Regions from separate parts of the Streptomyces sp. NPDC048590 genome, predicted to be linked through region 1. Evidence: riboswitches for the same ligand, from Rfam matches in the RefSeq annotation. Region 1 holds a riboswitch; the other holds the start of a gene.

Region 1 (4,437 bases):
CCCGACGAGGGGGTCCTGGAGGGTCGTGTCCACGGGGCGAGTCTACGAGCTGTCACGGACAGCCCGAGTGCCACGGGAAGTCCCCGGGGCCCTCCGGTGCCGAGCCGTGACAGAGGTATGCACGTGCTGTGACCGGGAAGGACGGCTTCCGCCGGGTCAGAACGCCGGACGCTCGGGGTCCAGCACCGCCCTGCCCTCGGCCGGCGAGGACGCCTCGGCGAAATGGCGGCGCGGTATCCGCCCCGCCCGGTACGCGAGCCGTCCGGCGTCCACCGCGTGGCGCATCGCCGCCGCCATCAGTTCCGGCTCCTGGGCGCGGGTGACCGCCGAGGCGAGCATCACGGCGGAGCAGCCCAGCTCCATGGCCAGCGCCGCGTCCGACGCGGTCCCGGCTCCCGCGTCCAGGATCACCGGGACCTCGGCCCGCTCGGTGATCAGCTGGAAGTTGTGGGGGTTACGGATACCGAGGCCGGAGCCGATCGGGGAGCCCAGGGGCATGATCGCCGCGCATCCCACGTCCTGGAGCTTGCGGGCCAGGACCGGGTCGTCGTTGGTGTACGGCAGGACCGTGAACCCGTCGTCGACGAGGATCTCCGCGGCGTCCAGCAGCTCGACCGGGTCGGGCAGCAGGGTCCGCTCGTCCGCCACCACCTCCAGCTTGATCCAGTCGGTGCCCAGAGCCTCGCGGGCCAGCCTGGCCGTCAGCACGGCCTCCCCGGCGGTGAAGCAGCCCGCGGTGTTCGGCAGAACCTGGATGGACAGGCGTTCGAGCACGGAGAGCACCGAACCCTGCACGGTCGGGTCCAGCCTGCGCATCGCCACGGTGGTCAGCTCGGTGCCGGAGGCGATCAGGGAGCGTTCCAGCACGTCGAGGCTGGGCGCCCCGCCGGTCCCCATGATCAGCCGGGACGAAAAGGTCGCGGAGCCCAGCGAGAAGAGGTCGTCGGACACCGTCAGCCTCCCTGGACGGCGGTGAGGACTTCGACGCGGTCGCCGTCGGCGAGCGCGGTGGACGACCACCGGCCGCGTGGCACGACGGCCTCGTTCACCGCGGCGGCGACCCCGGACGGCGCCGAGGTCAACGCCGCGACGAGGGTGTCCAGCGCGGTACCGGCGGGGAACGAGCGCCGGTCCCCGTTGACGGACACCTGCACGAGGTCGGCGGAGGGAGGTACGGGCTGTGTCATGCGTGCTGCTCCTGCGGGGTGGTGACGGCGGGGGAGTGCGAGGGCTCGGGGGATCCGGCGGCCGGGGCGAAGCGGGACGGCGTGAACGGACGGCCCACCTCGGGCGGCTCGCCGGTGGTCAGCACCTGGGCCATCACGTCGCCGGTGACCGGGGTGAGGAGCACCCCGTTGCGGTGGTGCCCGGTGGCGAGGTGCAGACCGGGAAGCGCCGTGGGGCCCAGCAGGGGCGCGTTGTCCGGCGAGGAGGGCCGGAGGCCCGCACGGGTCTCGGTCAGCGGAAGCTCGGTGATCCCGGGCACCAGCTCGTGCGCGTCGCGCAGCAGCTCGTAGACACCGCCCGCGGTGACGGTGGTGTCCCAGCCCATCTCCTCGCTGGTCGCTCCCACCACCAGCTCACCGTCCGCGCGCGGCACCAGGTAGACCTGGCTCCCGCGTACGACGGCCCGCACGGTCCTGCTCAGGAAGGGGGCGTACGCGGGCGGCACCCGCAGCCGGAGCACCTGGCCCTTCACCGGCCGCACCGGCGGCAGGACCGCTTCGGGCACCCCGCCGAGACGCCCGCTGAGGCTGCCCCCGGCGAGCACCACCTGCCCCGCGGACAGCTCCGTACCGTCCGTCAGAACGACCCCGGCCGCCCGGCCGCCCGTGACGGAGAGCCGCTCGGCCCAGGCCCGGCGGAAGACCACCCCCGCGCGCTCACACGCCGTGACCAGCGCCGAGGCCAGTCGCCTGGGATCCACCTGGTGGTCGCCGTCGACCCGCAGTCCGCCGCGCACGCCGGGGGCGAGCATCGGTTCCAGACGGCGGCACTCGCGGCCGGTGAGCCACTCGGACTCCAGCCCCGAACGCAGCTGCAACGCGTGCAGCTCCCGCAGGTGTGCGCGGTCGTCCGCGTCCAGCGCGACCGCCAGGGTCCCGCAGGCGCGGAAGCCGGTCCCCTGTCCGCTCGCCTCCTCCAGCTCGGCCACGAACGCCGGATAGCGCTCCGCCGAGGCCAGGTTGAGGCCGAGCAGCATCTGTTCGCCGTAGTGGAGCTCGGTGACGGCGGCGAGCATCCCGGCCGCGACCATGGCGGCCCCGCCGCCCGGATCCGGGTCGGCCACGGTCGTGGACAGGCCGCGCTGGGCGGACCGCCACGCGGTCACCAGACCGATGATGCCGCCCCCCACGACCAGGACGTCGGAGGTGTCCGCGGAGATACGCATGGGCGTCCAGCCCCTCCCTTCGCCGGCATGACCCGGATCAGGTTCGTACGGTCGGAGGCCGTCCAGCCTCCCTCTCAGCCCGGTGCGTCCGGACTCCCGCGAGTGTCTTACGGTGGCCAGCCTAGACCCCGCCCGCCCCGGCCCGTAAGGGAGCCGCCCCCATGGCCCGTTCGCTCGACGGACTCGTCCTCGCACCGGTCGCCGACCAGGCCCCCGGCCAGGTCGGCACCGGCACCCGCTTCACGTACCACGAGGAGGAGGGCCGGATCTGGGCCGAGTACGCGGGCGGCGACGTGGTCCGCGGCCACCTCGTCGGCACCAGGGAGGCGGACCGTCTCGACTTCCGCTACGTCCAGTTGAAGCGGGACGGCACGACGTCGGGCGGGCACTGCGTCTCCGCCGTCACGGACCTCCCCGACGGGCGGGTCCGCCTGGACGAGACGTGGGAATGGGAGTCGCAGGCCGGGAGCGGCACAAGCGTGGTCGAAGAACTCGCCGACTGACGGAACGTCACATGACTAGGGTGGACAGGTGAGCCAGCAGACAGAGGGTACGGCGGTGGACGGGCCGCACGGCGTGGTGATCGTGGGCGCCGGCATGGCCGGTGTGCAGACGGCCGTCGCCCTGCGCGAACGGGGCTTCGCCGGCCCGGTCACCCTGATCGGCGCCGAGCCGCACCAGCCCTACGACAGGCCGCCCCTCTCCAAGGCGGTCCTGCTCGGGAAGGCCGAGGACTCCGCCTTCGACGTCGATTTCGAGGCCCTGGACGTCACCCTGCGACTGGGGCTCGACGTGACGGGGCTGCGGGCCGACGCGCACGAACTGGACACCCTCCAGGGCCCCGTCCGCTACGACGCGCTGGTCCTCGCCACCGGCGCCGAGCCCGTCGCGCTCCCCGGTTCCGAAGGCGTGCCGGGTGTCCACCTGCTGCGCACCGTCGACGACGCGGCCCGGCTGCGCCCCGTCCTGGAGCGGCAGCACGACATCGTCGTCGTGGGGGCCGGGTGGATCGGTGCAGAGTTCACCACGGCGGCGCGCGCCGCGGGCTGCGCGGTGACGGTGGTCGAGGCCGCCGACCGGCCCCTCGCCGGCACGATGCCCGCCGAGGTGGCCGCCCCGATGGCCGGCTGGTACGCCGAGAGCGGGGCCGTGCTCCTCACCGGGGCGCGTGTCGCCCGCGTCGAACAGGACGCCGTGCACCTGGCCGACGGCCGGACCGTCCCCGCCGGCGCGGTCGTCGTGGGCATCGGCGCCCGGCCCGCCACCGGATGGCTCGCCGGTTCGGGCATCGCGCTCGGCGCCGACGGCTCGGTCACCGCGGACGCCTCCCTGCGCACCTCGCTCCCCGACGTCCACGCGGTCGGCGACTGCGCCTCCTTCCCCTCGGCCCGCTACGGGGAGCGGCTGCTGGTCCACCACTGGGACAACGCCCTGCAGGGCCCCGGCGCGGTCGCCGCCGCCCTGGCGGACGGGGTGGCCAGGACGTACGACCCGGTGCCGTACTTCTGGTCCGAGCAGTTCGGGCGGTTCGTGCAGTACGCCGGACATCACGCCGCCGCCGACACCCTGCTGTGGCGCGGCGATCCGGCCGACCCGTCCTGGACCGTGTGCTGGCTGCGCCAGGGTGTCCTGGTGGCACTGCTGGCCGTCAGCCGGCCACGCGACCTGGCCCAGGGACGCAAGCTGATCGAAGCGGGAGCGCGGATCGACCCGGCGCGGGCCGCCGACTCCTCCGTACCGCTGAAATCCACGGTGCTCCAGGGGTAGGCCACGGCCCCGTACGCCCGGCCCGGCTACCGGCTGTCGGTCCGGGATGGCACGCTTGTCCCTGTGACCGAGATTGACGCAAAGATCGATGCTCTCGTCCCTGCCTGGCTCCACCTTCCCGACATCGCGGAAATGCTCGATGTCGAGGTGACGCGCGTACGGCAGCTGGTCAAGGAAGGCCAGCTCATCGCCGTACGACGTGGTGAGAACCGGGCGCTCCAGGTGCCTGCCGCCTTCATCGACGGCAACAAGGTGGTCAAGGGCCTCGCCGGGACCCT
Region 2 (4,437 bases), on a different contig from region 1:
GTGTCGAAGGAGCGCTCCACCAGCACGCCGAGCGGCAGCAGGACGAGGACGAGCACGGTCAGCAGGACACCACCGAGCAGCGCGCGCTGCCCGGCTCCGCGGGGCGGGCGGGAGGTCTGTGCCGGGTCGACCAGTCTGAGGGCGGTCTCCCTGCGGCGTACGGTCCACGCGTGCAGGGCGAGGATCCCGCCGACCGCGGCGAACTGCACCAGCGTCAGTACGGCGGCGGTCGGCAGGTCCAGCAGCTGTGCGGTCTGCCGGTAGATCTCCACCTCCAGGGTGGAGTAGGCCGGGCCGCCGAGGATCTGGACGACCCCGAAGGAGGTGAAGGTGAAGAGGAAGACCATCAGCGCGGCGGCGGCCACGGCCGGGCCGAGCGCGGGGAGGGTCACCCGCCGCCAGGCGGCGAACCGGCCCGCCCCGAGCACCCGGGCGGCCTCCTCCTGGCGCGGGTCCAGCTGCGACCAGAGTCCGCCGACGGTCCGTACGACGACCGCGTAGTTGAAGAACACGTGGGCGAGGAGGATCGCCCACACCGTGGTGTCGAGCCGGACCCCCCACAGCTCGTCGAGGAAGCCTCCTCGCCCCAGCAGCGCCAGGAACGCGGTGCCGACGACCACGGTCGGCAGTACGAACGGCACGGTCACCACGGCCCGCAGCAGCTGTTTGCCCGGGAACCGCAGGCGTGCGAAGACATAGGCGCCGGGCAGCGCGACGAGGAGGGTGAGCGCGGTCGAGGCGACCGCCTGCCAGGTGGTGAACCAGAGGACGTCCAGGATGTCCGGCCGGCTCAGCACCGTGCCGATCCGGCCGAACTGCCACTGGCCCCCCGTCCTCAGCCCCCGGCCGACGATCGCGACGACCGGGTAGGCGAAGAACAGGGCGAAGAACAGCACGGGCACGGCCATCAGGCCGAACCGCACCGCGCTTCCCCGCACGGAGGGCCGCGCGGCTACTTCACGACGAGCGAGGACCACGACTGGACCCACTGCTCACGGTTCTTGGCGATCTTCTCGGGGTCCACCGTCGCAGGCTTGTCGACGGTCGCCCCGAACTTCGTGAAGACCTCGGGCAGTTCGGCGTCCTTCACCACCGGGTTCACGAACATGTTCAGCGGCATGTCCTCCTGGAACTTCTTGCTGATCAGGAAGTCCAGCAGGGCCTTGCCTCCCGCCTCGTTCCTCGCGCCGTCCAGCAGCCCCGCGAACTCGGTCTGCCGGAAGCAGGTTCCGGTGGCGACGCCGGTCGGGGCCTCGGTGGGCCGCGGGTCCGCGTACAGCACCTCGACGGGCGGGCTGGAGGCGTAGGAGACCACGAGCGGCCGGTCCGCCTTGGCCTTCCTGCCGCCGGCGGAACCGGAGAACTCCTCGTTGTACGCCTGCTCCCAGCCGTCGACGGTCTTGACGCCGTTGGCCTTCAGCTTCTTCCAGTAGTCCTGGTAACCGGTCTCTCCGTAGGTGGCGACGGTGCCGAGCAGGAAGCCGAGGCCGGGAGAGGACGTCGCGGCGTTCTCCGTGACCAGGAGGTCCTTGTAGGCGGGCTTCAGCAGGTCGTCGAAGGTCTTCGGCGGGTCGAGCTTCCTGTCGGCGAAGTACTTCTTGTCGTAGTTGACGCAGATGTCACCGGTGTCGACCGGTGTGACCCGGTGCTTCTCGGCATCGAGCTGGGTGTCGGCCGCGACACGGTCGAGGCCCTTGGCCTCGTAGGGCGTGAACAGGCCGTTGTCGAGGGCACGGGAGAGCAGGGTGTTGTCCACGCCGAAGAAGACGTCGCCCCGCGGGGAGCCCTTGGTCAGGATCTCCTGATTGAGCGCGGCTCCGGCGTCACCGCTCTTGAGCACCTTGACCTTGTAGCCGGTCTCCTTCGTGAACGCCTTCAGGACCGCGTCCGAGGCGTTGAAGGAGTCGTGGCTGACCAGGGTGACGGTCTTCGAGCCGGTCCCGGTGTCACCGGACGACTCGTCGTCGGATCCGCCACATCCCGCGAGCACGGTCACGCCGAGCGCGGCGGCCACGGCGGTCGCCGCGTACCTGGTGGTGTTCATGTGATTCCTCCTGGAAGTGACCAGGAAGAGACGCGGCCCTGCCCGCTCGGCGAGCGGGCAGGGCGCAACAGCTTGAGTAAGGTCCGAACTTCCTACCCGGAATGACCTGGGCGAGGTTCAGAGGGTCTGCGGCCGACCTGTCCTCGGTGCCGCACTCTCAGCGCTGTGGCGCTCCCCTGTCGGAATATGAAGTTGATGACGGCGCCAGGCTACACCGGCCGGATCGTGGCGAACCGGCCGGATGGCGCTCCCCTGCCGGGCGGCTCAGCGCTCGGACGCGGCGAGCTGCCCGCAGGCTCCGTCGATCTCCTGACCGCGGGTGTCCCGGACGGTGACCGGCACGCCGTGGGCGGCGATCGCCTCGACGAAGGCCTTCTCGTCCTCGGGCCGCGACGCGGTCCACTTCGAGCCCGGGGTGGGGTTCAGCGGGATGAGGTTGACGTGCACCCGCTTGCCCTTGAGCAGCCGACCCAGCCGGTCGCCACGCCAGGCCTGGTCGTTGATGTCGCGGATCAGCGCGTACTCGATGGAGATGCGACGCCCCGACTTCTCCGCGTACTCCCACGCCGCGTCCAGGACCTCGCGGACCTTCCAGCGGGTGTTCACGGGGACGAGGGTGTCGCGCAGCTCGTCGTCCGGCGCGTGCAGCGACACGGCGAGGCGGCACTTGAAGCCCTCGTCGGCGAAGCGCAGCATCGCCGGGACCAGGCCCACCGTGGAGACGGTGATCCCGCGCTGCGAGAGCCCCAGGCCGTCCGGTTCCGGGTCGGTCAGCCGGCGGATCGCCCCGACCACGCGGTTGTAGTTGGCCAGCGGCTCGCCCATGCCCATGAACACGATGTTGGAGAGCCGCGCCGGCCCGCCCGGGACCTCGCCGTCGCGCAGCGCCCGCATGCCGTCCACGATCTGGTGCACGATCTCCGCGGTCGAGAGGTTGCGGTCGAGGCCCGCCTGCCCGGTGGCGCAGAAAGGGCAGTTCATCCCGCAGCCCGCCTGCGAGGAGATGCACATGGTCACCCGGTCGGGATACCGCATCAGGACGGACTCCACGAGGGTGCCGTCGTGCATCTTCCAGAGCGTCTTACGCGTGGTGTCGTCGTCGCAGCTGATGTGCCGCACGACCGACATCAGGTCGGGGAACATCGCCTCGGCGAGCTTCTCCCGCGAGGCGGCCGGGATGTTGGTCCACTCCGCCGGGTCGTGCGAGTACCGCGTGAAGTAGTGCTGCGACAGCTGCTGGGCGCGGAAGCCCTTCTCGCCGGTCGCGGCGACTGCTTCCTTGCGCTCGGCGGGCGTGAGGTCGGCGAGGTGCCGCGGCGGCCGCTTGGCTCCGCGGGGCGCGACGAAAGTGAGTTCTCCGGGCTTAGGCATGGTTCTTCCAGTGTGGCAGACACGCCGTGGTACTCAGGGCCGCCGAGGGGCCGGGGAGGGCCGGCAGGGCCTCGCGGAGCGCCACTGCGGCCCGGACACGGCCCCGGGGCCGTGACGGATCACACGGGCGGACCCGCTGACTGTCAGCCCTGCCCCTCCAGGGCCGCGCGCATGTGGCGGTGGAGTTCCATGGCGCGCCGGCGCATCCACATCACCCAGCAGCAGAACGCCACCGTCCCCACGGCGAAGACCAGCGGGTAGACCAGCGAACCGGTGGTGATACCCAGGACCAGCAGGCCCACCGCGATCAGGCCCATGCACCCCAGCCAGTACGGCAGCCAGCGGCCGCCGCGCTCCATCCTGCCCAACTGCTCGGCGACCAGTCGGCCCATGGCTGCCCGCTCCCGCGGGTCCCGGGGCACGTCACGGTGCCGTATCTTCCGGTTGAGCTCGGCGATCCCACGCGCGTCGGTGCCGGCCGCGCGGCCGGCTCTCCGGCGCTGCACGGCGATGGCTCCGACGGCCATGGCGGTGATGAGAGCGCTCTGTACCACCCACAGGACGGGGCTCGTGTCGCGCCGTATCAGGGCGTAGACCCCGACGCCCAAGACGAAGATCACTATGGCCTGTGCGGTCAGACTGCGGTCGAGCACGGCCTTCAGGGTGCGCACGGCCACCCACCTCCAGGGACTCGACACGATGACGCCGTCGCTCTCCGGGTACCCCGCGCCGCGCCGTTCACCGTCCCGGTGGAGCACCCCGCAGTGCCACGCGACACAGCTGTGGGGGCCGTCGCTTCCGCGCGACGGCCCCCACGGCCACAACGTACGGGTGGACTCAGCCCGATCCCACGAACAGCACCAGCAGCAGCCAGACGACCGGGGCGCTCGGCAGGAGCGAGTCGAGCCGGTCCATGATTCCGCCGTGCCCGGGCAGCAGGGTGCCCATGTCCTTGATGCCGAGATCCCGCTTGATCATGGACTCGCCGAGATCCCCCAGCGTGGCGCTGGCCGCGACCGCGA

What was found. Region 1 has a riboswitch for thiamine pyrophosphate ahead of thiO (glycine oxidase ThiO). Riboswitches for the same ligand answer to the same signal wherever they lie in the genome.
Region 2: another riboswitch for thiamine pyrophosphate. It lies ahead of ACGFNN_RS08750 (thiamine ABC transporter substrate binding subunit); the one in region 1 lies ahead of thiO (glycine oxidase ThiO).

What each region holds. Positions count from the first base shown of each region.
Region 1 is NZ_JBICWC010000009.1:356,231-360,667, reverse strand. It holds gene pknB (Stk1 family PASTA domain-containing Ser/Thr kinase) at 1-33, opposite strand, end outside; gene ACGFNN_RS26575 (thiazole synthase) at 157-951, opposite strand; gene thiS (sulfur carrier protein ThiS) at 954-1,187, opposite strand; gene thiO (glycine oxidase ThiO) at 1,184-2,392, opposite strand; TPP riboswitch at 2,390-2,502, opposite strand; gene ACGFNN_RS26560 (hypothetical protein) at 2,554-2,895, shown strand; gene ACGFNN_RS26555 (NAD(P)/FAD-dependent oxidoreductase) at 2,924-4,159, shown strand; gene ACGFNN_RS26550 (Rv2175c family DNA-binding protein) at 4,223-4,437, shown strand, end outside.
Region 2 is NZ_JBICWC010000003.1:107,784-112,220, forward strand. It holds gene ACGFNN_RS08745 (ABC transporter permease) at 1-908, opposite strand, end outside; gene ACGFNN_RS08750 (thiamine ABC transporter substrate binding subunit) at 953-2,044, opposite strand; TPP riboswitch at 2,116-2,232, opposite strand; gene rlmN (23S rRNA (adenine(2503)-C(2))-methyltransferase RlmN) at 2,309-3,415, opposite strand; gene ACGFNN_RS08760 (hypothetical protein) at 3,559-4,086, opposite strand; gene ACGFNN_RS08765 (phosphatidate cytidylyltransferase) at 4,253-4,437, opposite strand, start outside.